3 regions of the Terrabacter sp. 05T424 genome follow, and region 1 is predicted to be linked to each of the others. Evidence: predicted binding sites of a transcription regulator. Region 1 holds the regulator's gene; each other region holds the start of a gene.

Region 1 (5,590 bases):
AGCAGCGACGCGCGCCGCCGCTACTGGGCCCGCAGCTACATCGGGTGGCAGCGGTTCAAAGCCGCGTCCCCCAACGAGGGCCACCGGGTCGTCACCGACCTCCAACGTGCGGGCTACCTCGGCCCGGTCATCACCCAGAACGTCGACGGCCTGCACCAAGCTGCCGGCGCGACCGACGTCGTCGAGCTGCACGGGTCGCTGGAGCGCGCGGTGTGCCTGACCTGCGGCGAGTACACCTCGCGAATCGGCCTGCACGAGAGGATGACGGAGGCCAACCCCGGCTTCATGGCACGCTTCGCCGAGGCCGCGACGTCCGTCGGGTCGCAGTGGGGCGAGCAGGTGCGGCCTGACGGCGACATCGTGCTGGCCGACGCCCTCGTCGAGTCCTTCCACGCGCCGCGCTGCCTCGTCTGCGGCAACGACACCGTCAAGCCCGACGTGGTCTTCTTCGGCGAGTCCGTGCCCAAGGCGCTCGTCGAGCGCTGCTTCGGACTCGTCGAGGCGGCCGGCGCCGTGCTCGTGCTCGGTTCGTCACTGTCGGTCATGAGCGGCTACCGCTTCGTGCGCCGCGCCCACCAGCGCCACGTGCCCGTTGCCATCCTCACCCGGTCGGCGACCCGCGGCGATGCCGAGGCGACGATCCGCCTGCACGCCCCGCTGGGCGAGACTCTCACCGCGCTGCGCGATGCCCTCGGTCACTGACCCGGAGGGCGGTGCGCACCGCCGCGGGGACGAACCGACGGAGTATGCCGTCCTGCCTGAGGACGGGCCCGGCCCGTCGGTGCGGTGGGTGTCCGAGGAGTTCGCCGACGAGCTGCGTACGTGGCTCGAGGGCGCCCTCGACGGGCTCGGCAGCCAACTTGTCGATCTCGAGCCCGTGCACCAACGTCCGTGGTCGACCGTGTGGCGGGCCCGAGCCGCCGACGGCACGGTCTACTGGGCCAAGCAGAACTGCGCTCACCAGTCCTTCGAGGCCGCGCTGCTCGTCGTCCTCGACCGACTCGCCCCCGACCGCGTGGTGCCGGTCGTCGCCGCGGACCTCGAGCGAGGTCTGCACCTCGTGCCCGACCAGGGCCCGGTCTTCGCCGAGACCGTCGCGGGCGACGACGTCGACGCGTGGTGCCGCGTCGCTGCGGAAGCGATGCACCTGCAGCGTGAGCTCGTCGGGCACGAGCGTGAGCTCGGGGCGGCCGGCGCCGGCCTCCTGCGCCCGACGCACGCGGCGGCCTACGTGAGCGGCCGGACGGCCTCTCTCGTCGCGCTTCCCGCGGGCGACCCGCGGCGGATGGAGCCGGAGGTGGCGGCACGGCTGGAGTGCCTGCTTCCGACGGTGGAGCGGTGGGGCACCGAGCTCGACGCGCTCGGCCTGGGCGTGAACCTCGTGCACAACGACCTGCACGCCAACAACGTCTTTGCCACGCCAGCGGGGATGCGCTTCTTCGACTTCGGCGACGCGGTGCTCGCGCACCCCCTCACCGCCCTGTTCATCCCGCTCAACGTGCTCCTGCACCGCTTCGAGGCGGGGCCCGACGACCCGCGAGTGCGACGGGTGGCCGACGCGGGACTCGAGGTCTGGAGCGACGTCGTTCCCTCGACCCGGCTCCGGCAGGCGCTGCCCGCGGCCCTGCACCTGGGGCGGCTCGCGCGCGCCGAGTCCTGGCTGCGGGTCGTGGCCACGATGACGACAGAAGAGCGGGCGGAGTACGGCGATGCGGGCACGTGGTGGCTCGGGGCCCTCGGCGACCCCACGCCCCTGTCGTGAGCCGCGGAGGGGCTACTCGGCACGGGCCCCGAGGTCGCGTGCCTCGTCGGCGGAGACCTCGCCGAGGTCCCACAGCTCCTTGGTCTGGACGCCCCAGTAGGTCGCGAACAGCACGATGACGATGACCTCGGCGACGAGGACGAGGTGGGCGAAGCCCTGGACCGTCAGCGCCGCGACGACCGTCGCGGCGAGCGCGACCGTGAGCGCGACCGCGATGGCGAGGTAGATGCGGCGGTAGCCGCGCCCGTCGTCGTCGCCGGCCGCCCGGTGGCGCTCCTCGGTGCGCAGTGCGCTGAACACCATGACGGCGATGACCCCGGCCACCATGGTGCCCGCGGCGATGCCGTGGCTCAGGGCGATGAAACGGTCGCGCAGGACGAGGAACAGGGTGAGCTCCACCAGCAGCACGCCTGCGCAGGCCAGGGTCACCAGCACCGACCGCGTCGTCGGGCGCGCGGAGGCATCGCGCCGCATCGCGCCTCGTTTGAGCGCCGCGACGATGACGGCCGCGATCACCGCGACGACGACGAGCGACCAGATGTTGTTGCGCACCGCCGCGGCGATCTCGGCGGGCGTCTGCGTGTAGGCGTTCGGCCCGCAGCGGTCGTCGGGGACGGTCGGCACCATGGCGACGACGAACGCCATGAAGCCGGAGAAGTTGAGCAGCACGTCCTCCTCGGACGAGTGCCCCTTGTACGCGATGAGGCTCGCGCCGAGGGCGCAGAGGGAGCCGACGAAGACCGTCCGCGCGGGCGTGTAGTAGTAGGCGCTGATCGAGCCGAGCCAGCAGCTGTGTTCGGTCTCCCACCACCACTCGTAGCCCACCGACAGCAGGAGCATGAGCAGCAGGGCGATCATCGCGCCCCGCAGGTAGCGGTAGGTGTAGACGACGTCGCGGGTGCGCCCGGATGCCATGGCGGTCTCCTCTGCAGGACTCACTCGTCAGAGTGTGGCGGCCGCCGTGGCGATACGCCTGCTGGAGCGGGGTCGCGTCGCCGCGGGCGACCCCGCGCGTCAGATTCGGCGCAGGACGGCGGTGACCTTGCCGAGGATCGTCGCGTCGTCGCCGTCGATGGGGGAGAAGTCCTCGTTGTGCGGCATCAGCCAGACGTGCCCGTCGACGCGCTTGAACGTCTTCACCGTGGCCTCGTTGTCGAGCATCGCCGCGACGACGTCGCCGTTGTCGGCGTGCTGCTGCTGGCGCACGACGACCCAGTCGCCGTCGCAGATGGCGGCGTCGACCATGGAGTCGCCGTTGACCTTGAGGAGGAAGAGGTCGCCTTCGCCGACGAGCTGCTTCGGCAGCGGGAAGACGTCCTCGACGACCTCCTCGGCCGTGATCGGGACGCCTGCCGCGATCTGCCCGAGAACGGGCACGTAGGACGCCTCGGGACGGGCGTCGCCGGAGCCGGTCTCGGTGTCGTAGTGGTCGCCGCTGCGGTAGCCGACCTCTTCGGCCGTCGCATCCGGCGAGACGATCTCGAGGGCGCGCGGGCGGTTGGGGTCGCGGCGCAGGTAGCCCTTGGCCACCAGGGCGTTGAGCTGGTGGGAGACGCTCGAGGGGCTCGCCAGGCCGACGGCGTCGCCGATCTCGCGCATGCTCGGCGGGTAGCCCCTGCGGTCGACGGAGTTGCGGATCACCTCGAGCACGCGCCGCTGACGCACGGTCAGTCCGTCGCCGGTCTCGCGATCGGGAAGCTCGGTCACGCCCATGGTGATCCCCTTCGTCGGCTCGTCAGACCGTGTGCTGAACCTGGCTCGAGAACTGCGCGAGGAGAGGTCGAGGGCCGCTCGGGGGCCAGTGTCAGTGGTGGCTGGTGAGGTGTGTGGTGTGAGGAAAGAGTAACGAGGTTCGAACACAGTTGCCAAACACCTGTTCGATGCGTGTCTCGACTTCCTCGAACATACGTGCTACAACTCGTACAGACGTTCTATCGAACACACGTTCGCCAGTTCAGGAGCAAGGGGAGGTCACCATGAGCGCCATCGTCCTCGAGGCCGTTCGTCAGCCGCAGACCACGCAGCCGCCGGCCCGTCCGCACCTCGTGCTCGTGCCCACCGGGCGCGAGGCCGTCCGCGCCGCACGGGCCGCCCAGCCGCCCCTGCGCCTGACACGGTTCGGCCGGCTCGTGGTCTCGATCCTGGTCGCGGCGGTCGTCTCGCTGCTGGCGGTCGGACTGGCCGGTCAGCTCGCCTCGGCATCGTCCGGCTCCCACACGGTCACCGTCACCTCGGGTCAGACGCTGTCGGGCATCGCGGCGCGCGAGCTGCCGCAGCTGTCCGTCGCCGACGGTGTCGTCGAGCTCCAGGTCGCCAACAGCCTCAGCACCACCGAGATCCACGTCGGGCAGCAGCTCGTCGTCCCGGGTCGCTGACACCGGGAGCTCCCTGGCTCGTGGCTTCCGTGCGTATGCCGCCTGGCTCGCTCCCGCTTCTCTCGACCCGCCCCATCGGCCGCGTTGGCTCCACCTCCAGCGGCTGGCGGTAACGGCGCTTCGACCCCGTCGTGACCGCCCGGACGCCGCACCCCTGAGGAGGGGTGCGGCGTTCTGCTGTGTCACGACCGGCCGCCCGGAGCCTGTGGATGACGCCAGCCGGACCCGGCGTCCGCGACCTAGCGTGGCTGGCCTCGGGAAGGGAGCAGGGATGAGATACGAGATCGACACGGCGGCGCTGCGAGCCAGCGCCGTCACCATCGAGGAGGTGCTAGGGCAGGTGCGGCGGCTCGGGGTGGCCGACGACCTCCGGCCGGTGGCAACGGCTCTTCCGGGGGGTCGCTGCGCGTCGGGACTGCCACAGGTGGCGGCTGCCTGGCAGGCGAGGCTGTCGACGGCCCAGTGGGAGCTCCGCGAGCTCGGGCGTCGCGTCAGCCTCGCCGCCGACGGCTACGACGCCGTCGAACAGGTGGCCCGGCAAGCCCTGCAGGCGACCCTGCCTGGCGCCGCCCAAGGCGACCCCGTCGACGGCACACGGTGAGCGCCGCGGTCGTGGGCTCGGGCCTGACCGTGCGCGACATCCGTGCCGGCCGGCCGCAGCTGCTGCTCGAGGTGAGCCGGCGTCTGGAGCAGCGCCGATCCCGGCTCGTCGTCCTGGCCGAGTTGGTGCTGTGGCGCCGGTCGGCCGCGCCTCGGTGGAGCGGTGCCGGCTCGAGCGCCGCGGCCGACCGCTACGGCACCGTGGTGGCCGGGCTGGGACAGCTCGCGAGCAGCATCGCGGTGGCAGGGAACGCCGTGGCCCACGCCGCCCAACGCCTGCAGGGTGCACTCGACCTGATCGGGCGCGCCGACCACCGAGCGTCTGACGAGGGTGCTTGGGTCGACGACGACGGTCGCCTGTTCCTCCCGGTGCGAGCCTCTCTCGGCGACCCTGTCGGGGAGGCGCACCGGGCGCGCCTCGACGACCTGCTCAGGGCCGAGGTCGACGCCTGCCTGCAGCAGGCCCGGCGCGCGGCCACCCGGACCGACGAAGACCTGCACCGCGCGCTGCTGGCCGCGGCGCGAGGAGCCACCTCTCTCGCGGCAGCAGGCGGCCCGGCGGCTGGATCGGCCTCCGGGGCGGCTGTCCTCGACGGAAGCGACCTGCCGGCGCCGCCCCCGACGGCCGCCGGCGTGTTCGCGTCGGCGGCGTGGTGGCGGTCCCTCACCGACGAGGAGCGACGTCAGGCTCTCCGCGAGCAGCCTGAGTGGGTCGGTCCTCGCGACGGGGTGCCGGCGGCCGCGCGCCAGGAGGCGAACCTGATCCTCCTCGACCGCGCGGAGCGCACGGCGACCGCTCGTGCTCGCGACGCGCGGCGCCGGGGCTCTCCCTGGAACGCCGCCGAGCGGACGC
Region 2 (5,590 bases), on a different contig from region 1:
AGCGCTCGAGCAGGTGCGTGATGCGCCAGACCGGGAGGTCCTGGTGACGGGCGAGCCGGTCGATCTGGTTGACGAGCGCGACGTAGCCCTCCGCGCCCGAGAGGGGGATGAACTCGGTGACGCTGTCGGAGACGTCGCCGCCGATGTCCTCGCGGGCGGCGTCGACGGCGTCGGCAGCCATGACGCGGTAGGTCGTGTACTTGCCCCCGGCGATCGAGATGAGGCCGGGCTGTGGGCGCGCCACGGCGTGCTCGCGCGAGAGCTGGCTGGTGTCCTCGTTCTCGCCGGACAGCAGCGGGCGCAGTCCGGCGTACACGCCCTGGATGTCGCCGTGCGACAGCGGCACCTTCAGCACGGTGTTGATGTGCTCGAGGATGTAGTCGATGTCAGCGCGGGTGGCCGCCGGGTGGCTGCGGTCGAGCTCCCAGTCGGTGTCGGTGGTGCCGATGATCCAGTGCGTGCCCCACGGGATGACGAAGAGGACGGACTTCTCGGTGCGCAGGATCAGGCCGGTCTCGGAGTTGATGCGGTCGCGCGCGACGACGATGTGCACGCCCTTGCTGGCCCGCACGTGGAACCGGCCGCGGCCGCCGGCCATGGTCTGGATGTCGTCGGTCCACACGCCGGTGCAGTTGATCACGACGGATGCCTTGACCTGCACGGTCTCGCCCGTCTCGACGTCCTCGACCACGGCGCCGACGACGCGCTCGCCGGCGCGGAGCAGGTCGACGACGCGCGCACTCGACAGCACCGTGGCGCCGTATGCCGCCGCGGTGCGGACCGTCGTCAGGGTGTGCCGGGCGTCGTCCGCCTGGGCGTCGAAGTAGAGCAGCCCGCCCGTGAGGGCCTCGCGCTTGAGGGCCGGTGCGAGCTTGAGGGCGCCGGTGCGCGTCAGCTGCTTGTGCCGCGGCACCGAACGCGCGCCGCCCATGGAGTCGTAGAGGGTGAGCCCGGCCGTGACGTAGGGCCGCTCCCAGCCGCGGCTGGTCAGCGGGTAGAGGAAGGAGACCGGCTTCACGAGGTGTGGGGCGATGCGGCTCAGCATCAGCTCGCGCTCCTTGAGCGCCTCGCGCACCAGGTCGAAGTTCATCTGCTCGAGGTAGCGCAGGCCGCCGTGGAAGAGCTTCGACGAGCGAGACGAGGTGCCGGAGCCGAAGTCGCGCTGCTCGACGAGGGCGGTCGACAGGCCGCGCGTCGCGGCGTCCAGCGCGACCCCTCCGCCGGTCACACCGCCGCCGACGACGAGCACGTCGAACTGCTTGGTGGCGAGGCGCTTCCACGCCCGAGCGCGGTAGTCGAGGTCCAGCCGGACTGGGCTCGTCATCGGTACCCCTTCACGTCGGTGTCGAGACCGCCACTCTAACGAGGCGCGCGGCCTGCGCCGCTGCCTGTCCGGCCCCCCTGCGTCGTGCCCTGCGTCGTGCCCTGCGTCGTGCCCTACGTCGTGCCGTGCGTGGTGGTCGTGTCCCCTGCGTTTATGCGCGACAACGTATGCCGTCCGAGCCGCTCACGCTCGCCGCAGCCGCGTAGGAGGATGCCGCTGGCTCCCTCCAGGATGGGCGCGGCACGATCTGGCTCGACCTCGACAAGTCGTGGCACGGCATCCACTTCCTGCTGACCGGAACCGACTCGTGCGCGGGCGATGCCGGTGCGGCCGGAGGCGCGATCCTGGGCGGACGGCCGGTCGGTGAGGACAACGGCTACGGGCCCGCACGCCTGCTCGAGCCCGAAGCCGTGTGGGGGCCGCCTCTCGCGGCGAAGGTGTGCTCGTCTCCGTCCAGTGACAGGCTGGTGCCCGTGAGCACCTCGGACCGTGACCGCGACACCCAGGGCCGGGCCCGACAGGCGCGGCCTCGGGATGCGCTCGGGCGCCCGCTGCCGTACGGCGCCGAGGGCGTCGAGCCGGTGTCGGAGGAGGCGCTGCCGCCCGACGAGACGCTCCGGGTGGCCCGCGGCCTGGTGGAGGCCGGCCGGCCCTTCTCGGCGCACGAGGTCCTTGAAGCACGCTGGAAGGCCGGCCCTGCCGAGGAGCGGGACCTGTGGCAGGGACTGGCGCAGCTCTGCGTCGCGATGACGCACGAGGCTCGGGGCAACGGGACCGGTGCCGGCCGCCTCTTCGAACGGGCTGCCGGGAGGCTGGCCGACTACGCCGCCACCGGAGGACCCGCATACGGCGTCGACCTCGACGCCGTGGCGGCGGGAGCGCGCCGTCACGACGGGACGTTCTGACCGACCTCAGAAGGGCGGCGGATCGCAGGGTGGGGGAGCGGTGGTTGACGCTGAAGCACCCGCATCGTCGAGAGCCTCGCGCCAGTCGCGGGGGTAGGTGACGTATTCGCGACCGGTGAGGGTCGTCCACCGGATGCCGTCGTCCGGAGCTCGCGCGGCGGACCACAAACCGGCGGTCTTCGGGTGGTGGCACCCGCGGCTCAGCGACTGGGCGTTGCCTGCGGTGGTCGGTCCCATCGGCCACGGCACCACGTGGTCGAGGTCGCAGCGGTCTGCCGGCACCTGGCAGCCGGGGGCACGGCACACTCCGTCGACCGCCTGGACGTGTTCGACCATGGCGCGGGTGGGCCGGTAGTGGTCGGTGGAGAGCTCGAGCGCCCGACCGGACTTCACGTCGACGGCGAGTCGCTGCCACGTAGAGCCCGCGGCGGTCATGATGCGCCGCGCGTGGGCAGCACTGGCCCAACCATGCCCCGGCAGCTCGCAAGCGGCGTCGGAGACGCCGACTGCCACCTCGAACGGCACGACGATGCGCACCGACGCCGCGGGCACGGGTCCGCCGAACGAGTTGTGCTCAGGCGCAAGGGAGCCGAAAAGTGCCAGCGAGCAGATGGCGTCGCTACGCAGTTGGTCGAGGGTGCGTGGGTCGCCCCCCGCGCGCGCTGCCCGCGCGATCGCGTCGGCGCGGTCGAGCACGGCCACGACGGTTTCAGCCGGCGCCATCACGGTGAAGGTGCCGATGCCGTCGTCAGTGAGCCGCCCGTGCGCCGTGCGCGACGCCTCCGCGGACCGCCGGCGCTCGTGACCCGACCGGTCGTCGGCCGAGCGGACGCAGCGGCTCAGCGGGGTCGCGAAAAGCCGCTGCGACGAGATCGAGCCGTCGGGCGCCGGTGCGAGCACCGTGGTCTCGAGGTCGGGAAGCACCTCGTCGGGCAGTAGGCGGGTCTCGGTGACCACGCGCAGGGCGCGGTGGAGGCTGACTGTTCCCGTGCGCAGGGCCTCACGCAGCACGCGGTGACGGCGTGGCGACGTTGCGAGCTCGAGACGACGCGAGACCTCGGCGGCGCCCACGCCTGTCGCGCAGGCGATCTCCTGCGTGACGACCGTGTCGGCGCGCAGCGGAACACGCCCCCGAGAGAGTCCGAGCACGTCGTGCTGCTGCTCGAGGATGGTGTGCAGGGCCGCGTATGCGTCGACGAGTCGCCCCTCCAGGCGAGCCTTCTCGGCCTCGAGTTGCTCGATCTCGCGCAGAGCGGACTCGCCGGCGGTGAACAGCGACGGCAGCGGGTCGGCCTCCGGCAGCTCCACGCCGGCGTGCTCCAGCGCGGCACCGAGCGCGAGCTCGAGGGGCGACGGAACGGAGGTGAACGGCATACCTCATTAGAACATGTGTACGAACGCAAGGCAACGGTTGTCCACAAGCAATTCGATTGCAGGACAGACTAATCCGCGCCTTGCGTGACGTCGCAGGCCCTCGACGGTACGGTGCCGACATGTCGACGGAGCAGCGCAGCCATGTCGTGGCGATCGACCAGGGGACCACCAGCACGCGGGCCATGGTCTTCGACCGGAACGGTCGCGTCGTCGCCGTCGACCAGCAGGAGCACCGGCAGATCCTGCCGCGCGCCGGCTGGGTCGAGCACGACCCCATGGAGATCTGGCAGAACACCCGCGCCGTCGTCGGCGGTGCCCTCGGCAAGGCGAACCTCAACGCCACCCACGTGGCCGCGGTAGGCATCACCAACCAGCGCGAGACGACGGTCGTGTGGGACAAGGCGACCGGCGAGCCGGTCCACAACGCGATCGTCTGGCAGGACACCCGCACCCAGTCGATCTGCGACGAGCTGGCGAAGGACGGCGGCATCGAGCGGTTCAAGGACGTCACTGGCCTGCCACTCGCGACGTACTTCGGCGGGCCCAAGGCGCGCTGGATCCTCGACCACGTCGAGGGAGCCCGCGAGAGGGCCGAGGCCGGCGAGCTGCTCTTCGGCACCGTCGACACGTGGCTGCTGTGGAATCTCACCGGCGGCGCGGCCGATGGCGGCGTGCACGTCACTGACGTCACCAACGCGTCGCGCACCCTCCTCATGGACCTGCGCACGCTTGCGTGGGACGAGTCCATCGCGGCCGAGATCGGCATCCCGCTCGCGATGCTCCCCGAGATCCGGTCGTCGTCCGAGGTCTACGGCACGTGCAAGCCCGGCATCCTCATCGACGTGCCCGTCGCCGGCATCCTCGGCGACCAGCAGGCGGCGACGTTCGGCCAGGCCTGCCTCGAGGTCGGCACCGCCAAGAACACCTACGGCACCGGCAACTTCATGCTGCTCAACACCGGCGAGGAGATCGTCGCCTCTCAGAACGGCCTGCTCACGACCGTCTGCTACCGGCTCGGCGACGCGAAGCCGGTCTACGCCCTCGAGGGCTCGATCGCCGTCACCGGTTCCCTGATCCAGTGGCTGCGCGACAATCTCGGGCTCATCAAGGACGCCAACGAGGTCGAGACCCTCGCGGCGACGGTCGACGACAACGGCGGCGCCTACTTCGTGCCGGCCTTCTCGGGCCTCTTCGCCCCGCACTGGCGCCCCGACGCCCGCGGCGCTCTCGTCGGCCTCACGCGGTTCGTCAACAAGGGCCACATCGCGCGAGCAGCCTTGGAGGCCACGGCTTTCCAGACGCGCGAGGTCCTCGAGGCGATGAATGCCGACTCCGGCGTGCCGCTCACCGAGCTCAAGGTCGACGGCGGCATGGTCGTCAACGAGACCCTGATGCAGTTCCAGGCCGACCTGCTCGGCGTCGACGTCGTGCGCCCCGTCGTGGCCGAGACGACCGCGCTCGGCGCCGCGTATGCGGCCGGACTTGCCGTCGGCTACTGGCAAAGCACCGACGAGATCCGCGACAACTGGGGCGAGGACCGTCGCTGGTCGCCGCAGCTCGACGAGGGCGAGCGCGAGCGACTCTTCCGCCAGTGGAAGAAGGCCGTCGAGCGCACCCTCGACTGGGTCGACGAGGACACGGCCTGAGCCCTGCGGGCCCGGAAGGCGTATGCCGTCAGCCCTCCTCGAGGTGGAGCACGACCTTGCGCAGCAGGGCGTTGAGTGAGACCAGCTCCTTCGCGGTCAGGGCCGAGAAGGCGGCCTGCTCGCGCGCCATGCCTTCGCCGATTCCCTTCTGCCACAGAGCTCGTCCGCTGCGGGTGGGTCGGACGATGACTCGCCGTCGGTCGACCGGGTCGACCTCTCGCGTGACGTGGCCGCGCTGGACCAGGCGGTCGACCCGTGAGGTCATCGCGGCACGCGTGACCCCGCACGCGTCTGCGAGCTGAGCCGGTGTCGCCTCCTCCGGATAGGGCTGGATGAGCAGC
Region 3 (5,590 bases), 310 kb from region 1:
GGGGACCAGCTGGTCCGGCCTGCTGGTGAGGAAGCCCCAGCCCCAGCTCATGTGCATCGTCGCGAGCACCGCAGGCACCCGCATCGCCACCTTCGCACCCTCGCCACGGGCGATGGCCACTCCCCCGACACCGACGCCGGCGGCATACGCAGCCGGGATGGCCCAGAGGGGCCGCCACACCAGCCCGCCGACCACACCGGCGGCCACGGCCACGAGGGCCGTTGGCGGGGCGAGGTAGCGGGCGTTGATGGAACCCTTGTGGCGCGTGGCGACGACCCGGCGCCAGCGGCCGTAGTCGCGGTACTGCCGGCCGAGTGCGCGAAGGCTCGGCCGCGGGCGGTACTCGACCGTGAGCGCCGGGTCGAACCACACGACACCGCCGGCCTGGCGGATGCGGTAGTTGAGCTCCCAGTCCTGGGCGCGGGTGAAGCGGGGGTCATAGCCGCCGGCCTTCGTCAGCCACTCACGGCGGAAGACGCCGAGGTAGACGGTGTCGGCCGGTCCCGCCTCTCCCCCCGTGTGGAACCGCGCGCCGCCGACGCCGAGCGGCGACGTCATGGCCGTGGCCACGGCCTTCTCGAAGTCGGTGACGCCGGTGGCGTGCATGACTCCGCCGACGTTGGCGGCGCCCGTCTCGACCAGCACGCGAACGGCACGCTCGATGTAACCCGCACTGAGGAAGCCATGGCCGTCGACGCGCACGATGATGTCGTGCTCGGCAGCGGCCACTGCGAGGTTCAGCGCCTCGGGGGTGCGGCCGGAGGGGTTCTCGACGACGGTGATCCGCGAGTCGCGCTCGGCGAGGCGGCGGGCGACGCCGAGGGTGTCGTCGTGGCCGGGGCCGACGGCGAGCACGACCTGGATCTGCCCGGGGTAGTCCTGGGCGACGACCGCAGCGACAGCGTCCTCCAGGTGCCTCTCCTCGTTGAGCAGCGGCATGATGACGCTGACCGGAGGTGTTGGGTCCACGCGTTCGGATCCTTCTCGTTCGGGTCGATGAGTTGGAGCAGGCGATCGCGACCCGCACCGGGCCGGGCCAGCCTACCGCCCCGAGAACCTACCCCTGCCACGGCGGAAGTCGCTGGGAGGGCGATGAAGGCCCGCCGGAAGAGACGCCACCGCAGCGGCCACCCGCGTCTACTTGAGCAGCTGGCGGGCCATGACGACGCGCTGGACCTGGTTGGTGCCCTCGTAGATCTGGGTGATCTTCGCGTCGCGCATCATCCGCTCGAGCGGGAAGTCGCGCGTGTAGCCGGCACCGCCGAGCAGCTGGACGGCGTCGGTCGTGATCTTCATGGCCGCATCGGAGGCGTAGCACTTGGCAGCTGCGCCGAAGAACGAGAGGTCCTTGTCGCCGCGCTCGGACTTGGCGGCCGCGACGTAGACCATCTGGCGCCCGGCCTCGAGCTCCATCGCCATGTCGGCGAGCATGAACTGGATCCCCTGGAAGTCGGCGATGTGCTTGCCGAACTGCTTGCGCTCCTTGACGTAGGCGAGAGCCTGGTCGAGCGCGCCCTGGGCGATGCCGACCGCCTGCGCGCCGATCGTGACGCGCGTGTGGTCGAGGGTGCGCAGCGCGATCTTCAGGCCGTCGCCGACCTGGCCGACGACGCGGTCGCCGGGGATGCGGACGTTGTCGAAGTGCAGCTCGCGCGTCGGGCTGCCCTTGATGCCGAGCTTGCGCTCCTTCTCACCGAACGTGAAACCGTCGTCGGACTTCTCGACGACGAACGCCGTGACGTTGCCCCCACGGGGGCCCTCGGGGTCGGTGACGGCGAGGACGGTGTAGTACTCGGAGACGCCGGCGTTCGTGATCCACGACTTCTGGCCGTTCAGCACCCAGCCGTCGCCGTCCTGGCGGGCGCGGCACTTCATCGACGCCGTGTCGGAGCCGGCCTCGCGCTCGGACAGGCCGTAGGAGAAGGTCGTCTCGCCCTTGGCGAGCGGGGGCAGGTAGCGCGCCTTGACGTCGTCGCTGCCGTCGAGGATGAGGGGCAGCGAGCCGAGCTTGTTGACCGCCGGGATGAGCGAGGCGGACGCGTCGACGCGGGCGATCTCTTCGATGACGATGCACGTCGCCAGGGCGTCGGCGCCCATGCCGTCGTACTGCTCGGGCACGTGCGGTGCGAAGAAGTCTGAGGCGACGAGGGCGTCGTGCGCCTCCTGGGGGTAGCGCGCCTCCTCGTCGACGGCGGCGGCGTACGGGGCGATCTTGTCCTCGGCGATCGCCCGGATCGCCTCGCGCAGGGCCTCGTGGTCCTCGCTGGTGCGGAACAGGTCGAAGGCGTCATTCGTGCTCACGGCGCGATCCTACTCGCCAGTTCGGATTAGTAGGACGTCCTAGTGATCGACGCCACGGAGTGGTGCGGACGAGGCCGTGAGATGCTCAGAAGGGCGGCGGTTCGGGGCCAGGTGGCGGCCCGGTGTCGGGTGGCGGGCCGAGTCCTTCGCGCCAGTCCTTGGGGTAGGTGGTGTAGCTGCGGCCGGTGAGGGTGGTCCACTCGAGGCCGTCGTCGGCGACGGGGGTGCTGGTCCAGATGCCGTGGGTCTTGACGTTGTGGTGGCGGCGTTCCTTGGCGTAGAAATTCGTCACCGAGGTCTCGCCSGCCGGCCACGGGATCTCGTGGTCGAGGTCGCACCGGGTSGCGGGGACGTGGCAGTCGGGGCCGCGGCAGGTKCCGTCGACCGCTCGGACGTGCTCAACCATCGCGAGTGTGGGCCGGTAGGCCCTGGTGGGGCGGGTGATCGCGTGGCCGTCGCGGATGTCGACGGGAAGGGTCTGCCAGACCGAGCCCGGGCGGGTCATGATCTCGCGGGCGTGGGCGGCGGTGACCCAGCGGTGCCCGGGCAGCTCGCACGCCGCGTCGCTCTGGCCGGTGGCGACCTCGAACGGCACGACGAGCCACACCCGCGCCGCCGCGTCACCGGTGGCCGGCGCAGGCGCAGGCCCGTCACACGCGTCGGCGAGGACGTCACGCAGCAGGGCCTCGGTGGCCAGGTCGCAGCGCAGCTGGTCCAGGGTCCGCGRGTCTCCTCCGCCTCGCGCGGCGCGAGCACGGGTGTCGAGCCGGTCCAGGATCGCCGCGACCGTGCCCGCATCGGCCGTCAAGCTCAGACACCCCATCCCGTCACCGACCATCCGCCCGAACACCCCACGCCGCGCTTTCGCGTGCGCCCGCCGCTCCCCCGCGCCCCTCGTGTCCACCGACGCGATGGCGCGAGTCAACCGGGTCGTGAAGGTCCGCTGCCCCACCACCCGCCCGTCCCGCGACGGAGCCAGCACCGACTCCTCCACCACCGCGACATCCACATCCGACAGCTGAACCGTGTCGCAGGCGAGCTGCACCGCCCGGTACAGCGACGTGCCACCGGCCCGCAACGCGGCCAGGACGCGCCGGTGCCGCCGCGGTGCCGTCGCCAACGCCAGCCGCCGCGACACCTCACCGACCCCGACCCCGGTCGCCAGCGCGATCTCCTCCGCGACGAGCCGCTCCGGCGAGGCCAGTGCCGCCATCCGCACGGCACTCCCACCGGCTGGCAAGGCGGCGACCTGCTGGGCCTCGATGGTGTGCAACGCCCCGTACGCAGCGAGCAGGTCGGCCTCGACGCGCGCCTTCGCCACCTCGAGCGCCTCGACCTGCGCCATCACCCGCTCACCGTCCCGCAACAGGCCCTCGGTCACCTCCACCGACCGCGCCCGCTCGATCTCTTCGGTCAGCACGCACGAGTGAGCGACGTCCGTCGCCTCGTACAACACCTCGCCGGCAAACCGACTCGACAGCACGGACACGACCCGCCGCGCGCGACCACCGGACGCCCCTGGATCGTGGACCCAGGTCACGTCGACCACCCGCGGCGGGCGGCCACCGAGCAGCCCGAAGGAGCCTCGTGACGACGCGACGTACGGCATACGTCCCCTCCCTCAGCAGCACTTTGGACTACTCCAGTAGAACATGTGTTCGACTCGATGGGAAGGGCTCGCGCGCACCTGTGGACAACGAATTGCTCTGCGCAACAGCAGGGTTCACCTGAGGCATCACGAACCCAGAAGCGGAACGACCCCCAAGCACGTCCACCATGAGGACACGCGCTCCCATCTGCCGGACACGCGTACGTACACTCGCGAGTAGGTCATGAGTGCCAGCGCCAAGCCCCGGCTCGCTGGCCGGCAACCCTCCCACCGCGGCGGGGTGCCCCGGGTGAGGACCTGGCCCGTCGACGCCCTCGGCGCTCGGGCAAGCGCGGAGAGCTCCTCTCCCGCACCGACCCGTCGGTGCGCCGGCCGGTCACCTCGACGCAGGCCCGGTCATCGACACGACTGAGGAAGAGCACACGAGAGATGACCGAACCCAACTGGTCCTTCGAGACCAAGCAGATCCACGCCGGCCAGAGCGCCGACAGCGCCACCGGGGCCCGCGCCCTGCCTATTTACCAGACGACCAGCTACGTCTTCAACGACACCGACCACGCGGCAAACCTGTTCGGGCTCAGGGAGTTCGGCAACATCTACACCCGGATCATGAACCCGACGACCGACGTCGTGGAGCAGCGCATCGCCGCGCTCGAGGGCGGCGTGGGCGCGCTCCTGGTCGCGTCGGGACAGTCCGCGACGACGCTGGCCCTGCTCAACCTCGCCGAGGCCGGCGACCACATCGTCGCCTCCCCCAGCCTCTACGGCGGCACGGTCAACCTGCTCAAGTTCACGCTGCCCAAGCTCGGCATCGAGGTGAGCTTCGTCGAGGACCCGACCTCGATCGAGTCCTGGCGGGCCGCCGCGCGCCCCAACACGAAGGCCTTCTTCGGCGAGACCATCGCGAACCCGAAGGCCGAGGTGCTCGACATCGAGGCCGTGGCGGCGCTCGCCCACGAGCACGGCGTGCCGCTCGTCGTCGACAACACCATCGCCACCCCGTTCGTCATCCGCCCGATCGAGTGGGGCGCCGACATCGTCGTGCACTCCGCGACGAAGTACCTCGGCGGCCACGGCACGTCCATCGCGGGCGTCATCGTCGACGCGGGCCGGTTCGACTACGCGAAGGACCCGGAGAAGTTCCCCAACTACAACACTCCCGAGGAGAGCTACCACGGTCTCGTCTTCGCACGCGACCTCGGCGTCGGCAGCGCCCTCGGCGCGAACCTCGCGTACATCCTCAAGGCTCGGGTCCAGCTGCTGCGCGACCTCGGGCCGTCGGCGGCGCCCTTCAACGCGTTCCTCATCGCGCAGGGTCTCGAGACGCTGTCGCTACGCATCGAGCGCCACCTCGAGAACGCCGCCAAGGTGGCCGCCTACCTGCAGGGCCAGGAGCAGGTGGAGCGCGTCGTGTGGGCCTCCCTGCCCGACAGCCCCTCGTACGCCACCGCCCAGAAGTACGCGCCCCGCGGGGCGGGTGCCGTGCTCTCCTTCGAGATCGCTGGCGGCCTCGAGGCGGGCAAGAAGTTCGTCGAGGCGCTGACGCTCCACAGCCACGTCGCGAACATCGGCGACGTGCGCTCGCTCGTCATCCACCCTGCATCGACGACGCACTCGCAGGGACCCGAGGAGGACCGCGTGGCGGCCGGCGTGACCCCGGGTCTGGTGCGCCTGTCGGTC

The links. Region 1 encodes LexA, which represses DNA repair genes until DNA is damaged. Its sites were predicted from a motif close to TCGAACANNTGTTCGA; they were not measured.
Region 2: the regulator LexA is predicted to act here: its motif matches at 3,611-3,626, upstream of AC1DE0_RS20260 (HNH endonuclease signature motif containing protein).
Region 3: the regulator LexA is predicted to act here: its motif matches at 3,948-3,963, upstream of AC1DE0_RS16295 (13E12 repeat family protein).

Annotation. Positions count from the first base shown of each region.
Region 1 is NZ_JBFTLB010000007.1:51,580-57,169, reverse strand. It holds gene AC1DE0_RS14840 (Sir2 family NAD-dependent protein deacetylase) at 1-702, shown strand, start outside; gene AC1DE0_RS14835 (aminoglycoside phosphotransferase family protein) at 686-1,762, shown strand; gene AC1DE0_RS14830 (hypothetical protein) at 1,775-2,677, opposite strand; gene lexA (transcriptional repressor LexA) at 2,777-3,475, opposite strand; gene AC1DE0_RS14820 (LysM peptidoglycan-binding domain-containing protein) at 3,739-4,137, shown strand; gene AC1DE0_RS14815 (hypothetical protein) at 4,409-4,738, shown strand; gene AC1DE0_RS14810 (alpha/beta hydrolase) at 4,735-5,590, shown strand, end outside.
Region 2 is NZ_JBFTLB010000013.1:44,359-49,948, forward strand. It holds gene AC1DE0_RS20245 (glycerol-3-phosphate dehydrogenase/oxidase) at 1-1,324, opposite strand, end outside; partial or broken gene AC1DE0_RS20250 (DUF1877 family protein) at 1,570-1,725, shown strand; gene AC1DE0_RS20255 (DUF309 domain-containing protein) at 1,798-2,229, shown strand; gene AC1DE0_RS20260 (HNH endonuclease signature motif containing protein) at 2,236-3,603, opposite strand; gene glpK (glycerol kinase GlpK) at 3,723-5,249, shown strand; gene AC1DE0_RS20270 (MarR family winged helix-turn-helix transcriptional regulator) at 5,278-5,590, opposite strand, start outside.
Region 3 is NZ_JBFTLB010000007.1:366,052-371,641, forward strand. It holds gene AC1DE0_RS16285 (glycosyltransferase family 2 protein) at 1-969, opposite strand, end outside; gene AC1DE0_RS16290 (acyl-CoA dehydrogenase family protein) at 1,138-2,301, opposite strand; gene AC1DE0_RS16295 (13E12 repeat family protein) at 2,387-3,910, opposite strand; SAM riboswitch class IV at 4,130-4,248, shown strand; gene AC1DE0_RS16300 (bifunctional o-acetylhomoserine/o-acetylserine sulfhydrylase) at 4,340-5,590, shown strand, end outside.